2 regions of the Thermopolyspora sp. NPDC052614 genome follow, and region 1 is predicted to be linked to the other one. Evidence: riboswitches for the same ligand, from Rfam matches in the RefSeq annotation. Region 1 holds a riboswitch; the other holds the start of a gene.

Region 1 (7,102 bases):
CATGCCGGTGGCGCGGCCGAACAGTTCGGCCATGACCGCGCCGGGCTCGGCGCCGCGGGCCAGGGCGTACCCGTGCTCCCGATAGGTGGTGAACAGGTAGTCGGTGGGCCGCAGCGCCGCCATGAGGCCGACGACCGTGGCCTCCTCGCCGAGGTTGAGATGGCAGTAGCCGCCGATCTTCGCCCGGGTGTACATCTCGGCGGCGCGCAGCTCGAAGGACCGGATCAGCGCCATCCGGCGGTAGTAGCCGGTCAGCGCCTTCGGATCCTCGGCGGCGTCCGGGCGGCCCGCTCGATCCTCCGCCGCGGGCTCGCCTGCCCGGTCCTGCGGCGGCTTGTCCGCCTGCTCCCCGGTACGGCCCGGCTCGGGGCCGGGCGTGGTCGGTGCCATCGGTCGCGCCTCCTACGGGTGTGGATGGGTGGGCCGCTCAACTGCCCGGGGCGGGCTCCTGCAGGGCGAATCGGCCCGCCTCGGCGTGGCACTTCGGGCAGCGGGACGGGGGCCGCTCGCCGCGGGTGACCTCGCCGCACACGCCGCACGCCCACTCGGTGGTGAGCAGCGCCATCACGTCCGATCGGCTGACGATGCCGACCATGTGCCCGCCGGACAGCACCGGAACGCGGCGGATGCGCCGCTCCACCAGCAGGTGGCGTACCTCGTCGACGTCGGTGTCCTCGGTGACGCTGATTACGGCGGAGGTCATCACGTCGGCCGCGGTCGCGCCCTCGCGGGCGAGCAGGTCGTACTCGCTGACCAGGCCGACGACGGCACCCTCGTCGTCCACGACCGGGACCGCGCTGACCCGGCGGCCGCGCAGCAGCGCCGCCACGTCGGGCACCGAGGTGTCCCGCCGTACGGTGATCACCGGGGCGGTCATGATGTCCTTGACCTTCACCTGAGCCTCCTCTGCGCCCTCCCGGCCGTCCTTGTGCGACGGTTCTGCGGCCTTTGCCGGCGGGGAGGGGCTCGTGTCCTCGGGGTCGTGTCCGCCGGGATGCGGGCGCGAAGGTACGTCTGCCCGCGTCGGCCTGCTCTACCCTGATTCGCCGCCTGCTCACCTGCGGGCGGTGCGAGCCGGTTCGCGCGCTCCTCCTCCGCACACGGCACCGCTCAAGCACCGGTCGAGTACCGGCCCTGGACGCGCCACAGGCCCGGCACGCCCCCGAGCGCCGGGCCTGTTCGACGCGTCGTCCGCGCCTGCCACGGGTTCACCAGCGGACCCGCGAACCGCTTCGCGACGGGACCGGTCAGGCCTCCTGCACCTCACGGCGCACCCGGCCCGCCGCCCCCGCCCCGGTACGGCGACCGCCCGCGACCGTCCGCGCGCCTCCGTCGGAGTTCCCGCCCCCCATGTCGGAGCCGGCGTTGCCGCCGAGGGTGTGCGCGAGCGAGGCGTGCGTGAGCACGGTGTGCGGCTCGTCGGCGACCAACCGGGCCACGGTGAGGCGCACGCTGCCCTGGTTGTTGCCGTACAGGCCCCAGGCGTCGTTGGCGTACGCGTACAGGTAACCGCCCTTGGTCACGTGGCAGCGCGTGCCGATGCCGATCGGGATCCGCTCGTGCGCGTGCCGCATCCCGTCGCGCGACTTGATCGACACGGCGTCGTTGGCGATGACGCCCACCAGCGACATCCACGGCAGGTCGCCCTCGCGCCGCGCCCCGATGAAGCCCGCCGCGGCGTTGCGGGTGATCATGCGGAAGAGCCGCTCGCCGCCGCCCCACAGCGTGGACAGCAGGCGCAGGCGCTCCCGCATCGGGTTGAGCAGGTCGAGCCCCGACGTCCCCTCGGGACCGGCCATGATGTCGCCGTCCTGCCACATGCCGTCGGCGATGAAGCGGTACTCGCCCGGCTCCAGGTACAGCCCGGTCTCGTTCCACGGCTCGTGCGCGAACACCTCGACCGTCCGCTCCTGACCGGGCGCGAGCACCCGCGTGGGCCGGTAGGCGCCGGAGGTGATCGGCGGGCGCTGGTGCCGCTCGTACACCGACTCGTGGATGATCCGGGTCGGCGCGTGCGGGTCGATCCGCGGCACGGCGCGCGGGCGCGGGCGCAGCAGCATCTCCCGCACCGGCTTGAGCATCGGGTCCACGACCTGGTCGAGCACGCCGATCGCGCCGAGCTCGTCGTCGTGCATGACGTCGAGGGGGTCGGGATCGATCTGGTCCTCGACGGTCTCCTTGTGGAAGCCGAGCTTGATCAGCTCACGCGCCTCGTCGATCATCCAGCGCAGCGCGCCGTCGCTGAGCCCCCGCTCGGGGTGGCCGCCGCCGACGTCCTTGTGGCTGCCGGGGAACCACACCTGCAGCACGTCCTGCTCCGGCCCGTACGGCTCGGCCCACAACGTCGGCTGGTACGGCTCGCGCCGCTCGTCCATCGCCAGCGCGTGCCGCGCGAACCTGATGTGCGGGTTGAGCCGCAGGTCGTGGAAGCGGTGCGGCCGGTCGAGCATCTCCAGTACGCCCAGGTAGTCCGGTACGCCGAGGGCGCCGACGGTGTCCCACACGCCGATGAACCGGATCGGGATGTTCTTGGCGTCGTCGGCGTCCCAGCGGAAGGTGAGCCCGTCGCGCCACTGCGTGTTCCGCCGACCCCGCTGCCGGTATCCCTGCTGGTAGAGGCGGCGGAGCTGGGGCCGGATCGCCTGCTCGTCGGTCTTGGTGGTGTCGATCAGGCCGCAGGCGGAGATCATGCCGGCGAGGCTGCGGGCGGTGTAGGCGCCACGGCTGAAACCGAACAGCGAGATCTGGTCCCCGGGCTCGTACCGCGTGGTCAGCCACAGATAGGCGTCCATCACATTGCGGGACAGGCCGAGCCCGGTGCCGCCGCCGATGAGACGGTTACGCATGGTGCCCACGCCGGGCTGATAGTAAGCCAGTTGTGGATTGTCGTTCTCGTCCTTCTCGGCGAGGGCGTTGTAGAGCCGCCGCACGTTGGTGATGGCCCTGTCCTCCGCCGTGTTCCAGGTGCCGTCGCAGCACACGATGAGCTGACGCATGATCCCATGACCCCCGGGCCTGTTGGCTACAGATAGCAGTTGCTACGCTACCCTTCGTATTTGTAGGGAAAACTCCGGGATCAATGGGATGAATCCGGCGGGCATGTGCCGCCCTTGACCTGCCGGTATTGCGGCTCTGGGACGACGCCCCCGAGGGGGCGGCAAAGGTAAAATTTCCGACCTGCAACCCCGATGGCGCAAGGCTTTTCCATCGCCCCACCTTGACGGATGTTTGCGCGGATTTGTCCGAATCGTTTACCTTCGTCCGCATGGTATTCGGCCCGGCGCGCCGTACGAGCCCGGGTTGAGGCCAGACAACCGTGACCGTCGTCCCTCCGGCGGAGATCCTCTCTGTCGGTGAGACGCGCGGCCGCCGAGTCCGAGATCTTCGAGGAGCCGGGGACCCACTCTCCACCGGGGTGAATCGACGCACGCCTCGTCGCGGCGCGTCGTAGGGCACCTTCCATGCCCGAACCCGTCAGCTAACCCGGTAGGCGGCATGGAAGCAAGGAGTAAGCCCCCGTATGTCCATGTACAGCCCCTCCCGGGCACGTGAAGGCGCAACCCTCCCTCGCATCATCCTCTGTACGGCCGTCGCCGCGGCGGCCGTCCTCCCCGCCTCGCCCGGCCTCGCCGCATCCGGCCACGGCCTGGCCCGAGGTGCAGCCGCCGCGAAAAAGGCCAAAGACGCCCCCAACACCGACGACGCCCAGCTGACCCCCTTGGAGCGCATCGCCAAGAAGCTCCCTCCGGTGACGGCCCAGGACGTCCTCCGCATCGCGGCAAGCAAGATCGGCGTCACCGAGAACGCCGACGGCGGCGGCACCGAGTTCCAGCGGTGGTACATGTCCACTCCGCGCGCCCTGGAGACCCTCGCCCGCGACGGCGGCACCCTGCGCGGCTACGCCAACGCCCCCTGGTGCGCCATGTTCGTCTCCTGGGTCGGCGAGCAGGCCGGCATCCGCCCCGTCCTCGGCTGGGACGCCTACACCGTCACCTACGCCAAGTGGTTCCAGGCCAACCGCCACTGGGGCACCGCGCCCAAGCCGGGCGCCGTCGTCTTCTTCGACTGGGGCGGCAGCAAGGACACCGACGCCATCGACCACGTGGGCCTGGTGGAACGCGACAACGGCGACGGCACCATCACCACCATCGAAGGCAACACCGGCAACGGCAAGGTCGAACGCCGCGTCCGCCCCACCTGGCAGGTCGTCGGCTACGGCTATCCCGCCTACCCCGCCTGACCTCCCCCGGCCGATTTCTCTCCCGTACGGCCGGCGCCGGACGAGCATCCCGGGCCCACGACGGGTGGGCCTGGGCTCTCCCTTCACCGGCGGCGCAGCACCGACGCGGCGCTGAAGGTCCTGATCTCCGGACTGCTCGCGGGAGGATGGGGCAATGGCGCATTACAGCAGGATCCACAAGGTCGTGATCGACGTGCCCGAGGGCGTTCACGACGAGGAACTGACGTTCTGGCAGGAGGCGACCGGTCAGACGCTGACCCGGTCTCGGCGGTATCCGGAGTACCACGGCGCCACCTTGCCCGGGGACGCCTTCGGCCTGCTCATCCAGCGACTCGGGACGGGCTCCGCCCGCGTTCACCTCGATATCCACACCGACGATCTACAGGCGGAGATCGCGCGTCTGGAGGCACTCGGGGCCAGGCGACTGCGAATGGTGAACGACAGGTGGGCGGTCATGGAGGACCCCGCCGGGCTGCCCTTCTGCGTCATTCCCCAGGAGCCGGGCACGTTGAATGATCAGAACGCCCAGCGCTGGGAGGACTGACGCCGCCGGGGCCAGGGCCGTGGGCGTGCCTGGCCGGTCCGCGGCTGAGCGGTCCCCAGGCGCCCGCCGCCTTGGCGGCTACCCGTCGATGAACGCTTCAAGCAGGTCCGGCGCATCGCAGGTGCATATCAGCCTGAGCCGGACGCCTGCCGACCAACCAGCTTGACTCCGGACGCATTGCTGAGAGGGTGGAGGCGGTTGGATCAACGAAGCACCCCTTGTTCCAGGTCCGCAAGCCCCCGCCGCCGACCATCCTCGGCGGCGGGGGCGTGTAGTGCACCGCGCGTACGTACATCCGACCGAGAAAGCCGCGATCGTCGCTGACCTGGTCGCCAACGTGTACGACCCTCGGTACCACTGAGGAGGACCGATGACAGACCCGATACTCCTGCCCGTCTTCCCGGCCCCGCTGCGTCCGCTGAACCAGCCCGCCGGTTGGCGGATCGAGGCCGACGACGCGCTCACCCTGTCCGCGGGCCCTGGCACCGACCTGTTCACCGACCCCGGCGGCCCAGGCCGTTACGCCAACGCGCCCGCGCTGCTCGGCCGTCTGGACGGCGACTTCACCCTGAGCGCCCGGATCACCACCGACCTCGCCTCCACGTACGACGCCGGTGTGCTGCTGCTGTACGCCGGAGAGGACACGTGGGCGAAGTTCTGCCTGGAACTCTCCCCACAGGGTCGTCCCACCGTCGTCTCCGTGGTGAACCGAGGTGTGTCCGACGACTGCAACTCGATTCCCGTCAAGGGCGAGGAGGTCCGGTTGCGTATCTCCCGCCTGGGCCCGGCCTTCGCCTTCCACGTCGCGCTCGGCTCGGACTTCTGGCACCTGATCCGATACTTCGCGCTGGACGGCGATCCCGAGGTCGGCTTCCTGGCCCAGTCGCCCACCGGGCCCGGGTGCACCGCCCGCTTCGACGAGATCGCGTACTCCCCGAAATGCCTGTCCGACCTGCGAAGCGGCGAGTGACCCGGCGTCACGATCCGCCGGCGTGATATCGGGCTGATCCCGGCCCTCGAAGGCTAGGCGCCCTCGGCGGGCGTCAGCTCGCCGTCGTAGTGGGTGACGGTGGGCGGGGACGCGAAGAACGGCCCGACGGCCGCGCGCCACTGCTGGAACAGGTCGGACTCGCGGAACACCACCGTGTGCGCCTCCAGTGACTCCCACCCGATCAGCAGCAGGTAGGTGTCGGGGTTCTCGATCTGCCGGACCAGCCGCGCCCACAAATACCCCGGGGACTGCGCGATCGCCTTGTGGCCGCGCTCGAACGCCTCCTCGAACTCGGCCGCCCGGCCCGGAAAGATTGTGATCTCGGCGTGTTCGATGACCATGAATACCGTCCCGCCACTGGTTCGTCCGACGATCGTGCTTCGTCAGATTGTCGCAGCAGGCCATCCTCGCGCCGTACACCGGCCTGTGGTGTCGCCCCGGTCGGTCACCGCGTCCGGAAGCCGACCGGCCCGCGATTTGGCTGCCGAAACCAGGTCGAAACGGGTAGCCGCACCCACCGGACGGTACGGTCATCGCCGAACCCGATCAGCCCTACCTGATCCCGCCGACAGCAGAACTCCTGGTCCGACGATCGGGCTCGGCGCGTACGCCTGGCTGATCGAGGCCGCCCCGACCGGGGTGGCCCGCATCCGCTTCGGGATGGCCGAGCGGTGACGACAGAGGAACGCCAGCGATATTTCTCCCTTTATTTGCGAAAATCCGATTAATTGGGGCACGGACAGATCCGGCGTTTCAGACGGTTCGCTGATCAGGCCGGGGAAATGAACGGCGGCGTGATAAAGATGAGGCGTTCACCGTCCCGCAGGAGTCGCGATGCCACGACCGGGCCCGCTCGAGGCCGCGGACCCCCGCCATATCGGTCCATACCGGCTGACCGGGCGAATCGGCAGCGGCGGGCAGGGGATCGTCTACCTCGCCGAGGATGCCTCGGGCACCCAGGTGGCGATCAAATTGCTCACCGCGCGAACCGCCGCGAACGAAACCGCCCGACGACGTTTTCGCGGCGAAATCGAGGCGGCGCGCCGCGTCGCGCCATTTTGTACGGCCCGCATTCTCGACGCCGACGTCGACGGCGACCATCCGTACATCGTGTCCGAATACATCGACGGCATTTCGCTCCAGGATTACGTGATGCGGGAGGGGCCCCGGTCGGGCGGCGCACTCGACCGGATCGCCGTCGGCACCGCCACCGCGCTGGCCGCGATCCATCAGGCGGGCGTCATCCACCGCGATTTCAAGCCGCAGAACGTGCTACTCGGCGTGGACGGGCTCCGCGTCATCGACTTCGGCATCGCCCGCCTGCTGG
Region 2 (7,102 bases), on a different contig from region 1:
GCTGCTGGACGCGCTGCAGGACGCCGCCGCCGGGCTGCGCAACGAGCTGGCGCTCCCGACGACCATCTCCCGCCCGGCCGACTCGGTGAGCGCGGTGCGCCCGGGACGGCCCGGCGTGCGCGCGGTGCCCGCGCGGGCGCTCGCCGACGACGATCCGGCGCTGCTGGACCAACTGCTGGCGATACCGCGCCTGCATCTCATCGTGGACGGCTACAACGTCACCAAGACCGGGTACCCGTCGCTGACCCTGGTCGATCAGCGTTCGCGGCTCTTGACGGGCCTCGGGGGGCTTGCCGTACAGTCGCGCGTGGAGATCACCTGTGTGTTCGACGGCGCGGAGCTCGACGGGCCCGTGCAGGTGCAGGCTCCGCGCGGGGTGCGGGTGCTGTTCAGCGCGCCCGGCGAGATCGCCGACGACCTCATTCGCCGGCTGGTGCGGGCCGAGCCGCCGGGACGGGCGATGGCCGTGGTCTCCTCCGACCGGGAGGTGGCCGAGTCGGTGCGGCGCATGGGCGCGCGCCCGCTGCCGTCGTCGCTGCTGCTCCGCCGCCTGAGTCGTGGGTAGATACCATATTTGTACGGCTGTGCCGGATCTTTGGTTCAATGCGGTTGAACAGGTTGAATACCACAGATCGCTTGAGTAACGTCTCGCCCCAGTTGTCTCGCTGGGGAAGGCTGGCACCAACGTGGCCGTTCGCGAAGTTCGGGATGGGCGCGCTTTTGACGAGCCCGGCCGGGATGATCTGTTCCGCCGGGGGCGTCGCGCGTGGAGCCGCAGGGGTCCGCTCGCCGTCGGCGTCTCGATGACGGTGCTGCTCGTCACGCAAGGCGGCCTGCAGGGCGACGCGATCGCCGATCCGAGGCCCACGATCGCCCAGGCCAAGGCGCGCCTGGCGAAGCTGGAGGACAAGGCCGACCAGGCCGTCGAGCGCTACAACGAGGCCAACGAAAGCTGGAAGAAGAAGCGCAAGAAATACCAGGAGCTGAACGCCGACTTCAAGCGGCAGCAGGAGCGCGTGCTGGCGATGCGGTCGAGCATCGTCGGCCTCGCGGTCACCGCCTACCAGGGGGCCGACGCGCTCGCCATGCCCGGCATCGCGGGCGGGGGCGACCCACTCATGACGCTGAACGGCCTGGCGACACTGAGCCAGATCTCGAAGGTGCGCTCCGAGGCGATGAGCGGGTACGAGGCCGAGGTGAAGGACCTCGGGGCCCGCAGGGACAGGGCCAAGACCGCCTTCGAGGAGGCCGCGGACGACCGCGAGAAGTTCCGCAAGAAGCGGGACGAGGTCGAGAAGCTGGTCACCGAGCAGGAGCGGCTGCTGCGTCGGCTGGGGACCTACAACGCCGGGAACACCAACAGCACCGGCCTGAAGTACACCGGCCCCGCCTCGGGCAACGCCAGGACGGCCCTGCAGTTCGCCTACAGCCAGATCGGCAAGCCGTACCGGTACGGCGGCACGGGACCGGGCGTGTGGGACTGCTCGGGGCTCACTCAGGCGGCCTGGCGGGCGGCCGGGGTCGAACTGCCCCGTACGACCACGCAGCAGTGGGCCTGGGGGGCGAACCGCCGCGTGTCGATGGACGATTTGCAGCCCGGCGACCTGCTGTTCAGCAACGGGCTCGGGCATGTGGGCGTGTACGCCGGTGACGGCAAGATGGTGCACGCGCCACGCACCGGCGACGTGGTGAAGGTCGTGACGCTGTCGTCCTACGGCATGGGTCGGTTCGTCGGCGCCGTGCGGCCCTGACCTCGGGCCCGGATTCTCGGGACGCCTGCGAAGAGCGCGTCGGCCCTCCGCGTCCGCGCCCCGCGTGCTGCGCCGGGTTTGGTGGGGTTTATTCGGGTTCGCATGTGACGCGGTCGGTTCCCGGTCGCGTTCACGCCCGTACGGTGCCGTTCATCGCCGCCCGCGGTGAGGTGCAGCGCGTCCGGCATCGTGTGCGTGCAGACCGGCGGGCCCTCGGCGGCATGACCCTCAGCAGGGCGCTCGCCCGGGCCGGTGGCCCCGGCGAGCGGCCGTGGGCGAGTCGAACCGCTGCGCCGCCTGGCCGGTTCGCGGTCGCATCCATGCCGAACCGCTGCCGCGCATCCAGTCCGGGGCGCATCGATGCCGGGCCTTCGCGTCACGCGGCCGGTCCGTGGCCGACCATCCGACCCGCGCCCAGATGGTGTGCCGCGACGTCCTGAATGCCCCATCGGGTCAGGGGGCCCACGCCGAGGCCCTCGCAGGAGGCCGTCTCACCTCGCCTCGTCGAGCGAGGGAGACCGGACGTCCATGAGTCGGCCGGGCGTCTCCGTCCCGTTCTTCACCAGGTCGAGGAGGCCGGTGCGGGGTGCGCTCGGTCTCGTCCGGCGTGAGCCTCTTGGCGATGTGGCATTAGTCACTTTTGAGGCAGTCAAATTCGGGGAATCGCTGCTTGATTCATCATGATTTGTCCGATCCGCCCCCTTCTGTGTGGACATTCGGATGTTCCGCTTTCGTTGGATGGCCGAGATTTTCGATCATGTTTTGGGCCCTCCCGGGGTTGTTACTCCTGTTACTGATGATGTTCGTGTGACGATCAATGGCCGCCTTCCAGTGATGTGATAAGCATCACAAACGGGTAACTTACTTCTCGTTTGTGCTGGGCTTTTATTTCGTTCGAAGCCTTGTCTTGTGGCGATTTCGGCGGAATCGTCGACGGCATTTGCTTGGCGTGTGTAGATTTGCGCCTCGCAGCGACATGCCATGCCGCTGCCAAGAACACCCGGCTGATCACCGGGTGATCAGATAACAGATCCATAATGTCGCCGCAACCCGAACCAATGGTTTAATGTTCAACGGTTTGCGGAGGCAGGCCGAATCCATGCAGTCAGGAGGCATGGAGCCGGGGACCCAAATGCCCTCCGGTGCGAGGGAGCGGGGTGAATCGGTGATGTTCACCGAAGGGCGATCAGACTTCCCCGCCCGAACCCGTCAGCTAACCCGGTAGGCGCAAGTGGAAGACCCTAGGAGAGATCCTGTCCACCACCTCGCACAACCCCCGTCTGTCGCGTGCCGTCCGGGTCTCCCTCGGCGGAGTGGCCCTCACCGTGACCGTCTCAGCCGGAGCGGTCACCCTGCAGAGCACCGCGGCCCACGCCGCGACCGCCGGCACGCCGACGACAGCCCAGGCCGGCCTGCCGGCCACCGTCCAGATGTCCGGGCAACTCAGCGGTGCGACGTTGAGCGGCGTCAATTTGGGCGGCGTCAAACTGGGCACGAGGAAGGCCACCCGGAAGCTCGGTAAGGTCGCGCGGCAACGCGCCAGGGCGAACCGGGCCATCGCGGCGGCCAAGGCGCAGATCGGCACGCCGTACCGCTACGGCGGCACCGGCAAGGGCGGCTTCGACTGCTCCGGTCTGGTGCAGTACGCCTGGCGGAAGGCGGGCGTGAAGATCCCGAGAGTGACGACGGCACAGTACCGTGCGATCAAGACCAAGGTCTCCTGGAAGAACCTCCGTGGCGGAGACCTGATCTTCTTCTACGGCAAGGGCCATGTCGGCATGTACGTCGGGAACGGAAAAATGATCCACGCTCCCAGCTCGGGGAAGCGGGTGCGCATCGACAAGCTGAACGCATGGCGCAGGGCGTCGTTCAGCGGCGCGGTACGTCCCGGCCTGTGACGTAGCCGAGACGCCGACCGCGGCACCACGGCCCCGCCCATCCTCTCCTCACGGTGGGCGGGGCCGCGTCATGCCCGGCTGCCGCATCCTCGCGCCACGCCTTGTGTCAGTCCGGGTGCCATGCCCGGGTGCCGCATCCTCGTGCCACGCCTTGTGTCACGTCCCGGTGCCGCGTCCGGGTGCCACATCCGAATGCCATGCCCGGGTGCCGCATCCTCGTGCCACGCCTTATGTCACGTCCGGGTGCCATGTCCGGCTGCCGCATCCTCGCGCCACCCCTTGTGTCACGTCCCGGTGCCGCATCCGGATGCCACGCCCCTGTGCCGCATCCTCGCGCCACGCCTTGTGTCACGTCCGGGTGCCACGCCCCGTACCATGCCGCATCATGCGCAGATGGGCCGCTCGGGCGCTTGCCGTGCTCCTGCTGGCGGCGACCGCCGCCGGAGCGGTGCCGCCCCCCGACCCGCTCCTGGGCCGCGCGCTGGCGCTCGTCCGCGAGCACCCCGCCGTCTGGACGGGTGCCGCGGCGATTACTCGGGGCGACCGGGTCGTGGTGGTCGGCGGCGGCTCCGCACTGCGTGCCGAACTCGTGGACCTCGCCGAGCGGGCCCGCCGTACCGTGGCACGAGTCTGGGGGACCGTGGACGCGATCGTGCTCGTGCCGTCCACCACCGCCCGCGCGGCCGTTCTCGCCGCGCCCGCCGACGTGCGCGGCCTGGCCGCGCTCGCGGGCGACGGCCACGTGATCGTCGAGCCCGCGGGGTTCGCCCGGCTCTCGGCGGCGGGACGGCGGGTCGTGCTCACTCACGAGCTGACCCACGTCGCCACCGGCGCCGCCGTCGACCACGACACTCCCCGATGGCTGGTGGAGGGGTTCGCCGATTATGTCGGTTTCCGTGACTCGGGCATCCCGGTGCCCGTCGCCGCGGCCGAGTTGGCCGCCGAGGTGCGCGCGGGACGGCTTCCCGACGCCCTGCCCGGCCCGTCGGACTTCGACCTGGGGCCGCGACGCGTGCGGGCCTACCAGGAGGCGTGGCTCGCCTGCCGGTACGTCGCGGCCCGCTTCGGCGAGAACCGGCTCGTTGACCTCTACCGTTACATGCGCCTCCGGCCTCGGGATGCCGACGCGGTCCTGCGGCAGGTGCTGGGGATGGGGTCGGCCGAGTTCACCGCCGCCTGGCGCGAGTATCTGCGCAGGGAACTGACATGATCGGGTCCCGCCCTTGCGTCGGCGGCCGAGGGTCTCATGGCGATATCCGATGGGGAGGACGTGGGCCGAGTTCACCGCCGCCTGGCGCGAGTATCTGCGCAGGGAACTGACGTGGACGGGTCCCGCCCTTGCGTCGGCGGCCGAGGGTCTCATGGCGATATCCGATGGGGAGGACGTGGGCCGAGTTCACCGCCGCCTGGCGCGAGTATCTGCGCAGGGAACTGACGTGGACGGGTCCCGCCCTTGCGTCGGCGGCCGAGGGTCTCATGGCGATATCCGATGGGGAGGACGTCGGCCGGTGGAGACGATCGTGCAGTAGATTCGAAACGCGTTACATCGTTACATCCGGGGGTTCCGGGGCGGCCGGCCTCGGCCCGATCCCTCGCGCGGCGAAACGGTCTGCCCTCACGTGAGCACTCTGATCGTCACCAACGACTTTCCGCCCCGGCCCGGGGGCATCCAGGCGTTCGTGCATGCCCTGGCCATGCGCCGGCCCCCTGGGTCGCTGATCGTCTACGCGCCCCGGTGGCGGGGGTGCGAGGCGTTCGACGCGCGGCAGCCGTACCGGGTGGTCCGGCATCCGACGACGCTGATGCTGCCCGTGCCGACGGTTGCCCGGCGCGCGGCGCGGCTGGTGCGCGAGCACCGGATCGACACGGTCGTGTTCGGGGCGGCGTTGCCGATCGGGCTGCTCGCGCCCGCGATGCGGCAGGCGGGCGCGAGTCGGATCGTGATGCTCACGCACGGGCACGAGGCCGCCTGGGCGGGCCTCGGCGTCGGGCGGGGGCTGCTGCGGCGCATCGCGCGGGGGGCCGACATCGTCACCTACCTGGGCGGCTTCAGCCGGGACCGGCTCGCCGGGTCCGTCCCCGAGGACAAGCTCGTACGGCTCTCGCCCGGTGTGGACACCGACGTGTTCCGCCCCGGCGCGGGCGGTGCGGAGATCAGGTCGGCGCTCGGCCTCGGGCAGCGGCCCGTCGTGGTGTGCGTGTCGCGGCTGGTGCCGCGCAAAGGGCAGGACACGCTGATCCGCGCCTGGCCGGAGGTGCTGCGCGCGATCCCGGGGGCCTTCCTGTTGCTGGTCGGCGGCGGACCCTACCGCAGGACGCTGGAACGCATGATCGCCTCGCTGGGGCTGGGCGGATCGGCGCTCGTCACCGGGTCGGTGCCGTGGAGCACGCTGCCGGCCTACTACGACGCGGGGGACGTGTTCGCGATGCCGTGCCGTACCCGCCGGTGGGGCCTGGACGTCGAGGGGCTCGGCATCGTCTACCTGGAGGCGTCGGCGACCGGCCTGCCCGTCGTCGCCGGGAACTCCGGAGGAGCCCCGGACGCGGTCGTGGACGGGCAGACCGGCTTCGTCGTGGACGGCCGCCGGCCCTCCGACGTGGCCGCCGCCCTGATCGGGTTGCTGAAGGATCCCGCCGGTGCGCGGGCGATGGGGGAGCGGGGCCGGGCCTGGGTCGAGCGCGACTGGCGCTGGGACGCGGTCGCCGACCGCTTCGCCGCGCTGCTGACCGGCGCACCCGACCTCAGGGATGCAGGGACAGGCCCTTGAGCACCTTGTCCACGGCGTTGCGGGGGCCGTAGACGCAGATGCCGACCAGATTGAGCTCCTCGGCGGGCACGGCCGCGACGGCCGCCCGGTTGTCGTCGTCGTTTCCGGTCTTGAACAGCTCCTCGGTGTAGAGGGCGACGGACAGGCCACGGGCGAGGGCCCGCTCCCGGACGCGGGCCAGTTCCGGGAGTTCGGCCGTGTAGACCAACATGGGCTGGCGGATCATCGGCAGGTAATCGTTGCCGGAGCCGTCCCGGTAAGGCAGCCCCATGACCCCGGGCACGCCCCCGGCCACGCCGCTGGCGAGGAACGCCACGACGTTGAGCTTCTGCCAGCCGGCCAGGTCCGGGCGCACGCAGATGCCAATCTTGGTGTCGAAACGCATGCACGGCAGCCTGCCTCGCGCCCTCGCCTCCGTCTTGAACGCTGGTGCGCCTCGCCCGTACGGCTGGCGCCGACGCGCGGCCCTCGCCCCCGGCCCTGCCGCCGGACCCTGCCGCCGGACCCCGCCCCCGGCCCTGCCGCCGGACCCTGCCGCCGGACCCCGCCCCCGGCCCTGCCGCCGGACCTCGCCGCCGGACCCCGCCCCCGGCCCTGCCGCCGGACCTCGCCGCCGGACCCCGCCCCCGCACCCCCGCCTCCGCACCCCGCCCGACGAATACCCTGGGAACTACTCTGGGAGCGT

What was found. Region 1 has a riboswitch for cyclic di-AMP ahead of AB0K60_RS18750 (CHAP domain-containing protein). Riboswitches for the same ligand answer to the same signal wherever they lie in the genome.
Region 2: it holds a riboswitch for cyclic di-AMP, as region 1 does, so the genes downstream of both, AB0K60_RS10320 (C40 family peptidase) here and AB0K60_RS18750 (CHAP domain-containing protein) in region 1, are expected to answer to the same signal.

Annotation. Positions count from the first base shown of each region.
Region 1 is NZ_JBFATZ010000008.1:49,351-56,452, reverse strand. It holds gene pdhA (pyruvate dehydrogenase (acetyl-transferring) E1 component subunit alpha) at 1-390, opposite strand, end outside; gene AB0K60_RS18760 (CBS domain-containing protein) at 428-895, opposite strand; gene AB0K60_RS18755 (DUF2235 domain-containing protein) at 1,248-2,996, opposite strand; cyclic di-AMP (ydaO/yuaA leader) riboswitch at 3,358-3,508, shown strand; gene AB0K60_RS18750 (CHAP domain-containing protein) at 3,521-4,240, shown strand; gene AB0K60_RS18745 (VOC family protein) at 4,395-4,784, shown strand; gene AB0K60_RS18740 (DUF1349 domain-containing protein) at 5,155-5,754, shown strand; gene AB0K60_RS18735 (antibiotic biosynthesis monooxygenase family protein) at 5,808-6,116, opposite strand; gene AB0K60_RS18730 (protein kinase) at 6,610-7,102, shown strand, end outside.
Region 2 is NZ_JBFATZ010000004.1:152,392-159,493, reverse strand. It holds gene AB0K60_RS10330 (NYN domain-containing protein) at 1-565, shown strand, start outside; gene AB0K60_RS10325 (NlpC/P60 family protein) at 804-1,751, shown strand; cyclic di-AMP (ydaO/yuaA leader) riboswitch at 2,831-2,994, shown strand; gene AB0K60_RS10320 (C40 family peptidase) at 3,077-3,649, shown strand; gene AB0K60_RS10315 (hypothetical protein) at 4,035-4,859, shown strand; gene AB0K60_RS10310 (glycosyltransferase family 4 protein) at 5,269-6,417, shown strand; gene AB0K60_RS10305 (DUF2000 domain-containing protein) at 6,392-6,802, opposite strand; gene AB0K60_RS10300 (AraC family transcriptional regulator) at 7,101-7,102, shown strand, end outside.